DNA from 2 places in the Microbulbifer mixtoriginis genome. Region 2 is predicted to be linked to the other one. Evidence: predicted binding sites of a transcription regulator. Region 2 holds the regulator's gene; the other holds the start of a gene.
What was found. The regulator sigma-54, encoded in region 2, starts transcription at its own class of promoters, with help from an activator protein. The targets are predictions, from matches to a motif close to TGGCACANNNNTTGCNNT.

Region 1 (8,128 bases), 1.1 Mb from region 2:
AGCTTGTATAAGCCATTTGCGGAGATGCCTGCTGCAATTACTACTGAAGAGCAGCAGCGGCTGCGCAATGCCGGCAAAGAAGTTATTGCACAGGTGGCTATTCCGGCTTTTGACCGTGTAGCAAACTTCCTGGAAGGGGATTACCTGAAAGCCGCCAGTGAGACCCTTGGGGCTGAACAGCTGCGTGGTGGTAAGGATTACTATCGCTACAATATCGGCTATTACGTCACCTTGGATATGGATCCAACGGAAATTCACCGCACAGGTTTGGCCGAGGTGAAGCGTATTCGTGCGGAAATGGAAGCGTTAATAAAGGAATCTGGTTTTAAAGGTAGCTTTGCGGAATTTACTCACTTTCTGCGTACGGACCCCCAGTTCTATGCCAAAACGCCGGAAGAGCTGCTAAAGGAGACTGCCTATATCTCCAAGCGAATCGACTATGTGTTGCCGCAGTTCTTTAATCTGCTGCCACGCACCCCCTATGGCGTCGTTCCGGTACCCAGCGAAATCGCGCCCAACTACACCACGGCCTCCTATAATCCTGCCGCTATCGGTGGCACCCGTGGTGGGGCCTATTGGCTGAATACACACGGCCTGGATCAGCGCCCCTTATATGAACTGCCTGCACTGACTTTACACGAGGCGGTACCCGGTCATCACTTGCAAGGTGCTTTGTCTCAGGAACTGGAGAATGTACCGGACTTCCGCCGAGAACTTTACTTAAGCGCTTTTGGTGAGGGATGGGCGCTTTACTCCGAGCGCCTTGGCAAGGAGATGGGCTTATATACAACGCCTTATGAACACTTTGGTCGTCTCAGCTATGAAATGTGGCGTGCGGCACGTTTGGTGATTGATACCGGTATTCACTCTCAGGGCTGGACTCGCCAGCAGGCGCTCGATTTCCTCTCCAGTAATACCTCGCTATCTCCCGCGAATGTACGCGCAGAAGTGGATCGTTATATATCCTGGCCGGGCCAAGCCCTCTCTTACAAAATGGGAGAAATTAAGATCCGCCAGTTACGCGCTCAAGCGGAAAAGGAGTTGGGAGAAAAATTTGATCTGCGTGCTTTCCACGATGCACTGTTAAAAAATGGAGCCCTACCGCTTTCCATGTTGGAAGAGCAGATGCAACGGTTTATTGCGGAGCAGAAAGCCTCTTAAAGTGTCTTGTTTTGCAATCCCACTCTTCATTGTTAGGGCGGGATTGCAAGAATAAGCCGGCGTATAACCGGCAAATTATTGATACAAACGGTAAAGCAGCTTGTTTTCAGATAAAATCTATCCATCCCATAGCGTGTGCGTATTTTATTAGCATCCCGCTACACATCAGTACGACTACCCCTCTCAAATAGGTGGGGTTGATTTTAAAAAGGCAGTGTGACCCTATCCATGCACCTATGACTTGTCCAGCCATCATCAAAATGCCTATGACCCATACCACTTGCCCTGCAACTAAAAATACCAATAAAGAGGCTACGTTGGTGGAGAAGTTAAGAGGCTTTGCCATTGCGGTGGCTGTCAATAAATCTTGTCCTCGGCAAGCAATGCCTGACAAGGTGAAAAATGACCCAGTCCCAGGCCCAAACATGCCGTCGTAGTATCCAATAAATGGAATTACCCCATATTGATATTTCTTGCTAGATAGTTTTGGTTCATCATTATTCTGGGCTATAGCCGGAGAAATCAGAAAGTAAATAGCAATAAATAACAGTACTATAGGGATGACAAAAGATAAGATGTCAGTATTGATAAGTTGTACGGCTATGGTTCCAATAGCGGCTCCAATAAAGGCGGATAGCATCAACCTCCTAACCCCATCCCAGCTTACTTTTTTACCCCTAATCATCATATAAGTGGCTGTTGCTGTACCGATACTGCCTTGTAATTTATTGGTACCTAAGGCAGATAGTGGTGGAACACCGCTTAAGATTAAGGCCGGAACGGTTATCAGGCCGCCGCCACCCGCTAATGTATCGAGTAGGCCGGCAACAATAGCAACGAAAAATAAGATAAGTAATAACTCTGTAGAGAAGCTAGCGAAATCCAAAAAGATACCTCCTTTCGCTTACTGTTAGATTTATTAGCTAATAAAGCCTGAATATTTTTTACAGGAAGAAGCATTTATAAATTTCCCGCCAAACTAATAAGAAATAACTTATTTCTGACGAAGAAATACCCGTCTAATTTGCTTTCTCTTTCCCCTGCCACCACATCAGGAAGTCCTCTCCCACTGAATACTGGGGCAGGGAGTGGCGGCTTCTGCTAATTTCCTGCTCCTGCTCCATTTCGGTTACTTTTAATTTTGTAGCTTCAAACCAGGCTTCAGGATTGTCCACACCTTGGTTAAGGGCCTCACCGTAAAGGGCTGAGCTAAACCAGGTGCGCTGAGAGTCGTCACTGCAACCAAAGGAGCTGCGGTCGGCAGCGGCTGAAGTAAAGATTACTCTGTTGGGGTTATTTAAAGCTTCTATCCACTGTCCGGAAAAGCAAGCCGAAATTATGATCCATTGGTGCTGGGCGTTAATATTGTCTAACCACTGTTGCCCATCTTTTAGAGATAGGTCGTTAAGTGGTATTTCACCTTCGGCAATTTTGAAGTCTCCATTGCGAGCACCATGGCTTACAAGGTGCACCAGAAGCAGATCTTCTTTGGGGTCCATCAGTTGATCTAGAGCTGTTAGACTTTCCTGGATACTGGTTCGAGTGGCCAAGGGAAAACCGTAACCGCCACCGTTACTAAGGCGCAGCAGTCGCTGGTCGATATCAAAAGCTTTATCTAGGCGTTCTGCCACCCACTCCAGCTCCCTTGCAAATACCGGAGAGGTACCATCACCACCTACTAGTAGTGTGTAAATATCACGGATGCCGGGTCTTTGTGGGGGCAGTGCGTTTATAGCATTTCGTAAGCGTTCACTCTCACTGTAGAGGCGGGTTTCCGCTTGGGCGCCGGGTATATTCGCCAGTGCGCGCCAAGCAGCTTCGCTAGGGTAATAAATACCTTCGGAGAAATAGCCAGGTTTCTCGATAATGTTGCCTTCAGCATCCGTACTAATTTGTGTACCTTCCCCCTCAGCTTCCCCATAGCTGAATGTGGCATGGATCACAGTGCCGTCAGGCTGAGTGAGTTCACCCTCGCCAGAGTATGAGCCGTACTCGAAGCCGCCGGTATAACGATAGCCATCGCTATCCGAGTAGTTGCCTTGTATTAAATAGCCGTTTTCAAAAGTGCCCTGATAAAGGCTGCCATCATCGGTACTGAGTTTGCCTTCGCCATGAGGGTCAAAAGCCAAAAACTCGCCATGGTAAATGTCACCGTCATCCCAATTTAACGTACCGTTTTTTAGCTCCCCTTCAAGGAATTCACCTATCCACACAGTTCCATTGCAGGTATAGCGACCTTTGCCGTGGGGCTCCCCATTGAGAAACTCGCCTTCATAAGTACAACCATCATTTCCGGTTAATACGCCTTCGCCCGTCATGCGGCCTTCTCGAAAGAAGCCACGATAAAGGCTGCCATTGGGCCATTCGAGTTGGCCCTGCCCATGAAATAGGCCGTTTAACATATCGCCCTTGTATACCGAGCCATCTGGCAAGGCGGTTCCGCCTGCAAACTGAGTTGGCTCGCAGGCACTGAGTAAAAAAATAAGCGGGAAAAAGTAGATAGATCTCATTCCATGATCCAGCATCAGGGTTTAGGAATGAGACTAACAAAAAATGGTGCCAGGCGGCCTCTATGTTTTATTCAGTTGGTCGAATTTAAGACCGTATTTATCTAAAAGTTGGCGTATCCGGTGAGAGTCGTTATTGGATTTTTTTGCTGTGCGGCTTACTTGGAACAGTTTGCGTCCGGCCGCCGCCATAGAGTTGGACTCCTCACAAACTTGAATCAGTCCCGCCAGCTTGATCTGCTCGTAGTAATCCATCTGTTCGATGCGGTCACGGCCCAACAAAGTTTCAATACGGGCCAAGGGCAGTGATGACTTACTCTGTGGGCTTTGCCACTTAATCTGTAATCTGTGAATTTCCTCCTCCACTACCTGGGTCGTGATACGCCCGCCGTCGGCGAGGGTGCCCATGCGCAGGATACTGGCGTTAAGATCGCGAAAGTTCGCTGACCAGCTGGCCTCTACCGAGCGGCCAAAGTTCAGGTACCTCTCCCGCGCCGCTTTATTGAAGCTCACCAGGTGGCCAGACTTTGTGGAGAAGGCTTCAAGCTCAAAGTCGATATTGGGTTCCAGGTCTTCAATACGCTCACGCAGAGAGGGTAGGCGGTAGGTCCATAAGTCGATACGGGCCAGCAGGTCTGCACGAAACTTACCCTCGCGACTGAGCTGTACTAGATCCCGGTTGGTGCCAGCGATCAGCTGGAAGTGACTGCTCACTTCTTTATCTGAGCCAAAGGGCATAAAGCGCTTGTGCTCTATGGCCCGCAGTAGCATTGCCTGTTCGTCCAGTCCCAACTCGCCAATCTCATCCAGAAATAGCAGACCCTTATCCGCCTCCATTAATAGCCCAGGGCGGTGTGTGGTGGCACCGGTAAAGGCCCCTTTGCGGTGGCCGAATAGGGCGGACATGGCATTCTCACCACGCAGGGTGGCGCAGTTTACTGCTACCAGGCCTCCTTCCAATTTTCCGCGTTGTTTACGTAACTCATAGACACGCTGGGCCAGCTGGGATTTTCCTGCCCCCGTCGGTCCTGTAATGAGAATGGGCGCATCGGAGCGAATAGAGACCTGCTCTAACTGCTCGATCATCTGGTTAAAGGCCTGGTTGTTGGTTTCGATACCGCCTTTCAGGTAGGTGGTGCCCTCCTGGTGTTCTCGCTGGAAACGTGAGGCAATCTGGTCGTACTTGGATAGATCCAAATCGATAATCTGGTACTGATCCGGCAAATTACTGTTTTTCTGTGCAGGAGAAGTTTGCAGCAGGCGCCCAGGGAAATAACCGGCCTCTGTGAGCAGGTAGAGACAGATCTGGGCCACGTGGGTGCCAGTTGTGATATGTACCAGGTATTGCTCCTGATCCGGCTTAAAAGCGTAATCGCGGGCGAAATCCAGCAGGTTGCTGTACACACTCTCGAAATCCCAGGGGTCATTGAAGTTGACCCGGTGATGGACCACGTTGGTTTCAGGGGAAATACGTGCAATGTCCTCAGTGACCTGGTCTGCCAGGTTTTTCGAGTGGTTGTCGAAAAGGAGCTCAAGCCGATCGATCAGCAGGTCATCGTGCTGGCACATAGAGATATTGGGGCGCCACTTGTCCCAACGCTTGTCACTTTTACCGCGCCGATCTTTAGTCGTGCCGAGAATACTGATAGCTACTGTTTTCATACTATCTAAAATAATAAATAGCTATCTTAAAAGATAGATTTTCTATACATCGTACTGGGCTAACCCTCCCTTAGAACGCTACTGATAAAATAATTTTTTCATAAAAAACAATGAGTTACAGAAATTGGGAAAGTTTCTGCAAAAGTTGGCACTCAATTCGCTATATCAATGGCAAAAGAAGCGCGTGAAGTGGTAAACGCGGTTTCATGAGATTCTTAAAGGAGCGAGAGATGAAACCATTGCCGTATGAAGTGATGCAGGCAGGTGGGGTACCGATTAAGTCTTGGACCTTAGGTGTGCCCTTTGAAGAAGAAGCCAGGGCGCAGCTTAAAAATATTTCGCAGTTGCCTTTTATCCACAAGTGGGTGGCGGCAATGCCCGATGTACACCTGGGCAAAGGCGCCACCATTGGCAGTGTGGTACCCACCCTGGGAGCGGTAATCCCCGCAGCCGTGGGTGTGGATATTGGCTGTGGCATGATGGCAGTCCGCACCAGCCTCACTGCAGCACAGCTGCCAGACAACCTGGCGGGCGTCCGCAGTGCTATTGAGCGCGCCGTGCCCCACGGCCGCACTGGTCGGCACCGGGGTAGGGGTCGGGATAAGGGGGCCTGGGAGAATCCGCCGGACGATGCACTTGCCGGCTGGGCACCTTTGGCAGCGCAGTTTGAGGTGCTGAAAGAGAAGCACCCAGTATTGAAAAATACAAATAATATCAATCACTTGGGAACGCTTGGTACCGGTAATCACTTTATTGAGATGTGCCTGGATGAGCAAGGCAGCGTGTGGTTGATGTTGCACAGCGGCTCTCGTGGTGTGGGTAACCGTATTGGTACCTACTTTATCGAAAAGGCCAAGCGGGATATGGAACGCTGGCATATCCACTTGCCCGATAGTGACTTGGCCTATTTCACTGAGGGTAGTGAGCATTTCAATGACTATGTGCAGGCGGTGGAGTGGGCGCAGGAATTTGCTCGCATCAACCGTGAAGTCATGATGGTACGCACTATTGGCGCGGTGAAGCAGGCACTGGGTATGGATTTTGAGGCGCGTATGGAGGCGGTAAACTGCCATCACAATTACGTTTCCCGCGAACAACACTACGGCAAGGAGGTACTGGTAACGCGCAAGGGCGCTGTAAGGGCGCGTGTTGATGAAATGGGCATTATTCCCGGAAGTATGGGGGCCAAGTCTTTTATTGTGCGGGGGTTAGGAAACGAGGAAAGCTTCTGCAGCTGTAGCCATGGTGCCGGGCGGGTGATGTCCCGCACCAAGGCGAAAAAACTGGTATCCCTGGAAGAGCATCACGCGGCTACTGTCGACGTGGAATGCCGTAAAGATGAAGGTGTGATCGACGAAACCCCATCGGCCTACAAACCTATTGAGAAGGTTATGGCAGCACAAAAAGACCTGGTGGAAATCGTTTACACCCTCAAGCAGGTAGTCTGTGTCAAAGGATAGTTAGCACCGGCCAGGGATAAGGCGTTTAATAGTGAGGAATGTCGGAAGTTATGCCCAAAGGGCAGGCTCTCCGCAAGCAAGTTTGAATGTTTGTGTTCCAGTCAGCGGAGCCGGTTCTGTATGCCGGCCTGGCACCCCCGACGCTGGCGGTAGGTGTACCCACTGGGGCAATCTTCAAACGCTAACTTTGTCGCTCAATTGGTAGAGCAACCGTTAAATCGGTTTGTTACAGGTTCGATTCCTGTCAAAGTCATGTCGCCTGGAAAGCGACTTTAAGGGAAGGCGAGAGCCTGGGGTTCGAGTCCCCACAAAGAAGCCTTCTTTGTTGAAATCTATCCGGGGCCTACAGTGCCTTATGGTTTCGGTTATTGGGAATTGCAGCAATAGCTAGCCATAAAGGCACGCCGGCGGCAGTGTCGCCTTGCGTGGGTTTACGCTGTGCGTGTGGATTACAGCATTTGCATTGATTCTATTTTGGCCAAGGATGTTGGCTTCGTTACCCAGGATGGGTGCAAGAAGAACTTTGCAGAACCGCTGTATTTTGCACCCTCTGTGTATAAGCGTTGGGCCACTCTGAGATCGAGTGGGCCCCACCCTAAAGGAATAAAATGATAAGAGATCGGAGAAATGAAGTCTCTCTTTAAAATATGGAAGATTGTCAATGTGGCTGATAACGAGCGAGCACTGCTGTTTCGCCGCAGCCGATTTGAAAGGGTGCTGCCACCAGGGCGTCACCGTATTTGGCTGCTCTCAGGTGATGTACGGGTGGAGACCTATGATATTACTGAGGTGGTTTTTGATGCGATTAAAGCAAAATTCCTACTGAATACTTATAGCGAAGTGTTAGGTGAATATTTGCAGTCCTACGAATTGTCTGATCAGCAAGTCGGACTTTTCTATCGGGATGGTAACCTGGTAGATATCCTTCCCCCTGGTTCATACCGGGCCGTATGGAAAGGAGGGGAAACCGTTCGTGTAGGTATTGTGGATATTTCCAGGGAATACACCATTGATGACAATGTACTGGGGCTTCTCGGTCGCGGTGCCTGCGCAAGCCAAATACGCATCGCTGCTCAGGCGGTAAGCTATAACGAAGTTCCCGATGAGCATGTGGGTCTTTTAGTTGTCAATGGAAAGTTGGAGAAAGCGCTGCAGCCGGGTCGCTATGGGTTTTGGAAATACAATCGCTCTATCGCAGTGAAATTGATAGATATGCGCCTGCAAACTATTGAAGTGAGTGGCCAGGAAATTCTAACCAAAGATAGAGTTAGCCTGCGTATCAACTTAAGTGGCAGTTTCAAGATTACAGATCCACAGCGGGTGGCATTGAAGCTCAGT
Region 2 (8,128 bases):
GTCATTTGACACTCCGGCAGGCGACCGGTTTTCCTACATGCCTGTTGGGTGTTCGTATTTAGATTAGCACGACAATCGTACCAACTGTCGCTACAAGCCCAAAGAAGAACAACGATCTCCCACTGTGCTATATGCCCACAAGTTAAATTGGGCAGGTAGAGTTATCACAAATACGTTCAATAGTTATAAATTTGTATATTTAGAAGTCAGTAACTAGAGGCACTTAATGACCCGAGAATTAACAATGGAAGCTGGAAGGCGCACTGTGCGAATGGAAATGGAAGCTGTCGCCGCACTGGAGCATAGGATCAACGGCGACTTCCAGCGCGCCTGCGAGATGATCTTAAAATGCCCAGGCCGTACCATCGTGACAGGTATGGGTAAGTCAGGACATATCGGTCGTAAAATAGCGGCAACCCTCGCTAGCACCGGTACCCCAAGTTTTTTCGTCCACCCAGGGGAAGCGAGCCATGGCGACCTAGGAATGATCACTCGCGACGACTTAGTGATATCTATCTCTAATTCAGGCTCTTCCGCAGAGGTACTTACTCTGCTGCCATTACTGAAACGCCTGGGTATCCCCATGATCAGCATGACAGGGAAGACGGATTCGCCATTAGCACAAGCTGCAGAGGTAAACCTGGATATTTCGGTGCAAACGGAAGCCTGCCCTCTTAATCTAGCACCAACCTCATCAACCACTGTCACACTGGTTATGGGTGATGCTCTAGCTGTAGCCCTACTGGAAGCGAGAGGCTTTACCGCTGAAGATTTCGCATTTTCCCATCCAGGAGGAGCCCTCGGTAGACGTCTGTTACTCAAGGTCGAAGATGTTATGCACGCAGGAGAGGAGTTACCCCAGGTCCAACCCGATACTTTGCTATCTAAGGCCCTACTAGAAATGACCAGTAAAGGGTTTGGTATGACCACTATTGTCGATTCCAAAGGTGAGCTGCTCGGTGTGTTCACCGATGGGGATCTACGACGAGTGATCGACCACAAAATCGAGCTGGGTAAGGCCACAATGGATCAAGTGATGAGCCGCCTTCCCAAAACGGTATCTGCCGAAACCCTGGCTGCTGAAGCACTGCGAATTATGGAAGACTACAAAATCACCGCACTCGTCGTGGAGGATAAAGTCCACCACCCCGTAGGTGTTTTACATATGCACGATATATTACGCGCCGGCGTAATCTGAGATAATCAAATAAATGACGGCGCAAATTAGCACCTCACAGACATTTCGAAAGGATTAACCTGGTGGTTTCAGAAGAAGAAATAAACTCTGCACTGCAGAAGGTACGCTGGTTGGTATTGGATGTAGATGGCGTCCTCACCGATGGCAAGCTCTATTTCGACAATAACGGCAATGAGCTGAAGACCTTCAATACACTCGATGGGCACGGCATTAAAATGCTGCAAAATTCCGGGGTTCGCGTAGCCATTATTACAGGGCGACGCAGCTCAGTAGTGGAACGCCGCGCTCACGATCTTGGCATCACTAAACTGATCCAAGGGCGCGAGGACAAATTTACTGCACTGCAGGAACTCTTGTCCGACGAGTCATGCCGCCTGGAAGATATCGCCTATATTGGCGACGACTATCCTGACCTACTGGTTATGACCCGTATCGGCTGCCCCATAGCTCCTCCCAATGCAGCTCCTCCAGTCATAGAACGTGCCCTGTGGATAACTCGAGCCTGCGGTGGTGAAGGTGCAGTGCGCGAAGCTTGTGATCGAATTATGCTGGCCCAGGGAACATTTGATTCTGCCCTCGCCCCCTACATTGGAGAGAAATAATGCGCACCTGGCTACCGCTGCTATTAGTAATATCGCTAATCAGTGTTGGCCTGTGGCTTTCAGAGAGCCCACCTGATCAGCTGCTGGGGGTTCGACCTACCCCCCAGCAGCATGACAAAGCGGCAGAGCTAATCATCCGAAATGCCAAAACACGCCACTTTAATGAGGAAGGAAATCTAGCCTATCGCGTGGACGCGGACCAGATAACCTACTACCAGTTTAAACGCCGTGACCGGGCAGACCTGACCGAACCTCGCATGGTTTTTTACCAAGATGACCAGCCTAAATGGCGTACCGAGTCCCGAGAAGGGGTGGCACACAATCGCGGTGAACGAGTAGTCCTGAGTGGCGATGTAGAAATTGATGAACTACCCACCCCAGGCGGCATCAAATTGGAAACGTCCAGTATTACGATTCTCCCCGCGAAGGAATTCGCCGAGACAGACAAAGTTGTTACTATAAGCTCTGGCCAAAACCGCACCACCGGCAAAGGCATGCGCGCTTACTTGAATGAAGACCGGATGGAAATCCTATCCGATGTAAAGAGCATCTATGACACTGACTAATTACCGCCACCTGTTAAAAGTCTCCACCATCGCAGCGCTCCTGCTCACAGCCTCATCAGCTTTTGCACTGCCTGAGGACCGCCAACAGCGGATCAATATCAGCTCTGATGCAATGAATGCAGGTCTAAATAATAACTTGGTGGTATATAGCAACAATGTTGTTATAACTCAGGGCTCTTTAAAAATACGGGCAGACCGCGTTGAGGTTTATTTCACTCCAGAAAAGGAGATTAGTCGTGTAGTGGCCGTGGGCAAACCCGCACATTTCCAGCAAAAGATCCTCCAGGGCGAGAACCCCGTAAAAGCCAGAGCCCAACGCATTGTATATCAAGTGGGCTCTGAGGAGTTGCAACTAACCGGTAAAGCCCATGTTGACCGGGAAGGCAACACACTGACAGCGGAAAAAATTGACTACGATCTCACTACCGAGCAAATGAGCGCCAAGGGCCAAACTGGGAAAGGGCGTGTAGAGATGACCTGGAAACCCGAGAAGAAAGAGAGCTCGCAAGACGCCAATGATAATCAAGGCCAGTAAACCCTCTACTTAATACCTCATCATAAGTAACAAATATTATTGCACCGGCGGGCATCACTCTGCCCGCGGCATGGATAGATTCGGTACACACTATGCCAACGCTCAAAGCGTTACATCTCGCGAAACAGTATAAAAAAAGAAAAGTTGTCCAGGATGTCACCGTCAGTGTTTCCAGTGGACAGGTTGTTGGCCTCCTCGGCCCTAACGGTGCCGGCAAAACAACCTGCTTTTATATGATTGCCGGGCTGGTGCAGGCCGACGCTGGCAGGGTGATGATCGACGATGAGGATATAACCCGGCTATCCATGCACGGACGCGCACGCAAAGGTATCGGTTATCTCCCCCAAGAAGCCTCTGTATTTCGCCGCTTGACGGTAAAAGACAATATCTTAGCAATCCTTGAAACCCGCAAGGACCTCTCAAGAGACGAGCGGCAACAACAGGCCCAAGCACTACTTGAGGAATTTAATATAACCCATATCGCGCAAAGCCTGGGTATGGCCCTCTCTGGTGGAGAACGACGCCGAGTTGAGATTGCCCGCGCTCTGGCCACCAACCCCGGCTTCGTCCTGTTGGACGAGCCCTTTGCTGGGGTAGACCCCATATCGGTGAACGATATCAAGGAGATCATCCGCCACCTGCGTGATCGCGATATTGGCGTACTAATCACAGACCATAATGTTCGCGAAACGCTGGATATCTGTGAGACCGCTTACATTGTCAGTGAAGGTCATATCATCGCTGCAGGCACGCCGGATGAGGTTCTCGCCAACCAACAGGTGCGCGAAGTTTATTTGGGACACGAATTCACTATTTGAGGCTAACCACCAATTTCTGTCCTTAAATTCTTCACTTAAGACGGGAATAATCATAATTCTGGAAACATAGCGCCAGCTATCACGCCAGGACCGGCACGCTTATTGCTTGTAATAGATTGAAGAGAGGGGTAGTCTGCGCCATCTTAGGACAATTTGATCGACACCCTGTCTTATCGGCCTGCGGCGCTCCACTATGAAGCAGTCTCTCCAGCTCAAGCTCGGCACACAGCTGACCATGACCCCCCAGTTGCAGCAAGCAATTCGCCTACTGCAACTCTCCACACTCGATCTGCAGCAGGAGGTCCAGGCAGCACTGGACAACAACCCAATGCTGGAAGCGGATAGCGAAGAGCAATCCGTAAAGGTGGATGAAAATCAACCACAGTCTGAACAAACACCGGAAAACACAACACAGCCGGTAGAAGAGCGCGAACTGGCCGAGGGGGACTGGGACCAGGCAATTCCTGATGAGCTGCCCGTCGACTCGCGCTGGGATGATATCTACACCAATAACAGCGGCAGCCACGAGTTAGATTCCTCCAGCTATGAGCGTAACTCCACCTCCATCGGCCTTCAGGATCATCTACGCTGGCAGCTGAACTTGACCCCCTTATCCGAGCAGGATAAGTGGATTGGTGAAAACTTAATTGATGGCATAGCCCCCAGCGGCCTCCTTGGTACTTCTGTGCAGGATGTCGCCACCTCTTTATCGATCGATGAAGATGAGGTGCTCGCGGTTCTAAAGGCTATTCAGCAGTTTGATCCCGCTGGCTGCGGGGCTCGGGATCTCAAAGAATGCCTGCAATTACAACTGCAGCAGTTGCCGCCAAATACCCCTTGGCTAAGCCAAGCGCAAAACATTATTGAGAAACACTTGGACTTACTTGGCAAAAGGGATTTTCGCCAGTTGAGTCGACGCACACGACTCACTGAAGCCCAGCTAGGCGAGGCCATTCGCCTAATCCAGACCTTAAACCCCAGTCCGGGAGAGAGCTATGGCGGGCAAGAACCGGACTATGTAATTCCGGATATTGTCGTTTCCCGCAAAACCCTTCGCTGGCACGTAGAATTGAATGCAGAGATCACCCCAAAGATCCGTATCAATGACCACTACGCCTCCCTGGTCAAGCGTGCCGACAACTCCAGAGATAACAATTTTTTGCGGGATCACCTGCAAGAAGCACGTTGGTTTATGAAGAGCCTGCAGAGTCGCCACGAGACTTTACTGAAAGTAGCCAACTGTATTGTCGAAAAGCAGCAAGGTTTTTTTGAAGAAGGCCCGGAAGCCATGCGACCTATGGTGCTGGCAGATGTTGCTGAATCTATTGGCATGCATGAATCGACCATATCCAGGGTGACCACCCAGAAATACATGCTCACGCCTCGCGGCGTGTTTGAGCTCAAGTATTTCTTTTCGAGCCACGTCAGCACAGACTCCGGTGAGGATGCCTCTTCAACCGCTATCCGCGCCCTGATCCGCAAGCTGATTGACGCAGAGACCCCGCGCAAGCCGCTCTCAGATAACAAAATTACCCTAGAGCTCGATAAACAGGGTATTAAAGTAGCCCGCCGCACTGTGGCGAAATACCGCGAGTCAATGGGAATTCCCTCCTCCAGCGAGCGAAAACGCTTGGTCTGAAGGGGCCGCTTGGGTTTCGACTCATGAGGTAGGCCAAGTCATAACCTGGCACCAATTACTACACCTTCGCAACCGAACTCCAAACTTTGAGTGTATCCTTCCATTCTGGGCCACTTCCTAGTAGGGTTGCGACCCGAAAGGAGGCTCGCCGTAATGTGATGCACCTGGTAAGGAGAAATCCATGCAGATCAATATTAGTGGTCACCACGTCGACGTTACCTCGCCAATGCGCAGCTACTGTGAGAACAAGCTGGAAAAGCTCTCAAGGCATTATGACAATATAACCAACGCGCAAGTCATCCTATCCATAGACAAGCTGATCCAGAAAGCCGAAGCCCGAGTACATATCAATGGTCACGATCTTTGCGCGGGTTCGGAAGACAAGGACATGTATGCGGCCATTGATTCGCTTACAGACAAACTGGACCGCCAACTGAAAAAACACAAAGAGAAGTTGCAGAACCACCGCTGAACTATGACACTGGAAGCTTTACTCTCTCCCCGCCTCAGCCTTTGCCATCTGGCGGGGAGCAGCAAAAAAAAATTGCTGCTCAATATCGCCCAGGCTGTAGCCGAACAATATCCACAGCATGACTCTGACACCATATTCAACCAACTGATAGCACGCGAGCGTCTAGGCTCCACAGGAATTGGCGAAGGTGTGGCTATCCCCCACTGCCGCCTTCCTGGATGTGAGCACCCTATTGGCGTGCTCTGCACTACAGAACCCGCCATAGATTTCGACGCTATCGACCGACAGCCTGTCGATCTGCTCTTTGTCTTACTGGTCCCTGAAGATTCGGAACAACAACATCTCGATACACTGGCAGAAATCGCTGCGCTCTTCTCTAACACCCAGGTCCGGGACAAGTTGAGGCAGGCTGACACTAGCGACGCACTCTACGCCCTAGCTATAGACTCAGCCGCAGCAGCCTGATTCTAGCTTTGCGCTCATATCCTGGTAATCCGATTCCGGAGTCACGATTTATAAATTACCGCCAGGAATATAAACACCATTTAATCAACGATTAAATGGTATAAAGAGCTAAAAAGAGGGGGTCCCCATGCGTTTGATTATCATCAGCGGCCGCTCCGGCTCTGGTAAAAGCTCCGCACTTCAACTGCTCGAAGATGCGGGCTTTAACTGCATCGACAATCTGCCGATTAGCCTACTACCCGAACTCATCAAGCGAGCTGAGCAGCAAACGACTAAAGGGGATACCCCCCTTGCCCTGGGAATAGACGCTCGCAACCTCTGGCAGGATATCAAACAGGCCCCCCGTGTTATTGAAGCCCTGCGCAGTACCGGCGTAGAGTGTGATGTAATCTACCTGGACGCCCGCGAACCTGTACTGGTACAACGCTTCAGCGAGACCCGCCGCAAACACCCCCTGAGCAATGATTGCACCCACTTACTCGAAGCCTTGAAACAAGAAAGAGAGCTGCTAACACCCGTCTCAGCCATAGCGGATATGGTGATAGATACCAGTAGCCTCGGTTTGCACGAGTTACGGGAGCTGATTAGAAGTCGCGTGGTGGGCGGACATTCGGAAGGGATGGCAATACTTTTCCAGTCTTTCGGCTTTAAATATGGAGTGCCAGTGGATGCCGACCTGATGTTCGACTTACGCTGCTTACCAAATCCCTACTGGGAACCCAATCTTAGGAAAAAAACTGGACTGGACCATGAAGTAGCCGAATTTTTACGCTCCCACCCCAAAACTAACAAGATGGAAGCAGATATCACCGGTTTCTTAGAGAACTGGCTGCCCTCTTTCCAGGAGAGCAATCGCAGCTACACCTGCATCTCCATTGGCTGCACCGGAGGGAGACATCGCTCAGTTTATATGGTTGAACAACTGGCGCGCACTTTTCTACACAAATTTGGCAATATTCAAGTCCGTCACCGCGAACAACAGAGATAGTCCATACAAATCCGCTACCTATGCAAAAACAGCGCCTCACCATCATTAACAAGCTCGGGCTGCACGCTCGCGCAGCCAGTAAGTTTGCCCAAACCTCTGCCCGCTTTTCCTCCAACATCAAAGTGCACTGTGGCGATAGATCGGTGGATGGCAAGAGCGTTATGGCGCTTATGTTACTTGCCGCCGGGCAGGGCACAGAGTTGGAGCTGGAGGTTGAGGGCCGTGATGAGAGTGACGCACTCGGAGCTATCAGCACTCTCGTCTCAGAGCGCTTTGGAGAAGCCGAGTAATTTGCAAAGGCGAGCGGCTCTGGATAGAGTCCGCCATGGCGTAATAACGCCGCGACTTTCTTATGGTCTCTACTCCCTAAACACCGCTGAGCAGTAAGGATTTATCGTGTCCAGCCCACCCCAAGCCGAAATCAAGTTCCGCGCGCAAAACCAGCTCAGCGAGTTGTTCGCCGCCCTCGATAGTGGCACCGGGCAGGAAGTCCGGCGCATGCTCAAAACCCTGACCCCGCAGAGTATTGCGCAGCTATTGGAAAGCTCCCCCCCGCGTATTCGCCAAGTTCTGTGGAACCTGATTGATCGCGATGTCGAAGGTGAAGTACTGCAAGAGCTCACCGATGAAGTGCGCAGCCAAATCCTCGATACCATGGATACCGAGGAGATGGTGGAGATTATGGAGGGGCTGGATGCGGACGATATCGCCGATATCCTTCAGCAGCTCCCCGAACGTGTTGTCTCTGAAGTCCTCTCAGCAATGAGCGAAACCGACCGCCTGCGGGTGGAAAGCGTACTCGCTTACGATGAGAATACCGCTGGCGGCTTAATGGACACCGATAC

Region 1: the regulator sigma-54 is predicted to act here: its motif matches at 5,477-5,494, upstream of ACJJI0_RS16010 (RtcB family protein).

The regions. Positions count from the first base shown of each region.
Region 1 is NZ_CP174285.1:3,670,012-3,678,139, forward strand. Features, by position in the region: gene ACJJI0_RS15990 (DUF885 domain-containing protein) at 1-1,161, shown strand, start outside; gene ACJJI0_RS15995 (TSUP family transporter) at 1,268-2,047, opposite strand; gene ACJJI0_RS16000 (C13 family peptidase) at 2,181-3,671, opposite strand; gene rtcR (RNA repair transcriptional activator RtcR) at 3,732-5,330, opposite strand; gene ACJJI0_RS16010 (RtcB family protein) at 5,561-6,790, shown strand; gene ACJJI0_RS16015 (slipin family protein) at 7,418-8,128, shown strand, end outside.
Region 2 is NZ_CP174285.1:4,735,583-4,743,710, reverse strand. Features, by position in the region: gene ACJJI0_RS20750 (KpsF/GutQ family sugar-phosphate isomerase) at 227-1,198, shown strand; gene ACJJI0_RS20745 (KdsC family phosphatase) at 1,261-1,800, shown strand; gene lptC (LPS export ABC transporter periplasmic protein LptC) at 1,800-2,366, shown strand; gene lptA (lipopolysaccharide transport periplasmic protein LptA) at 2,353-2,901, shown strand; gene lptB (LPS export ABC transporter ATP-binding protein) at 2,994-3,719, shown strand; gene ACJJI0_RS20725 (RNA polymerase factor sigma-54) at 3,913-5,358, shown strand; gene hpf (ribosome hibernation-promoting factor, HPF/YfiA family) at 5,540-5,830, shown strand; gene ptsN (PTS IIA-like nitrogen regulatory protein PtsN) at 5,834-6,295, shown strand; gene rapZ (RNase adapter RapZ) at 6,423-7,283, shown strand; gene ACJJI0_RS20705 (HPr family phosphocarrier protein) at 7,304-7,573, shown strand; gene mgtE (magnesium transporter) at 7,680-8,128, shown strand, end outside.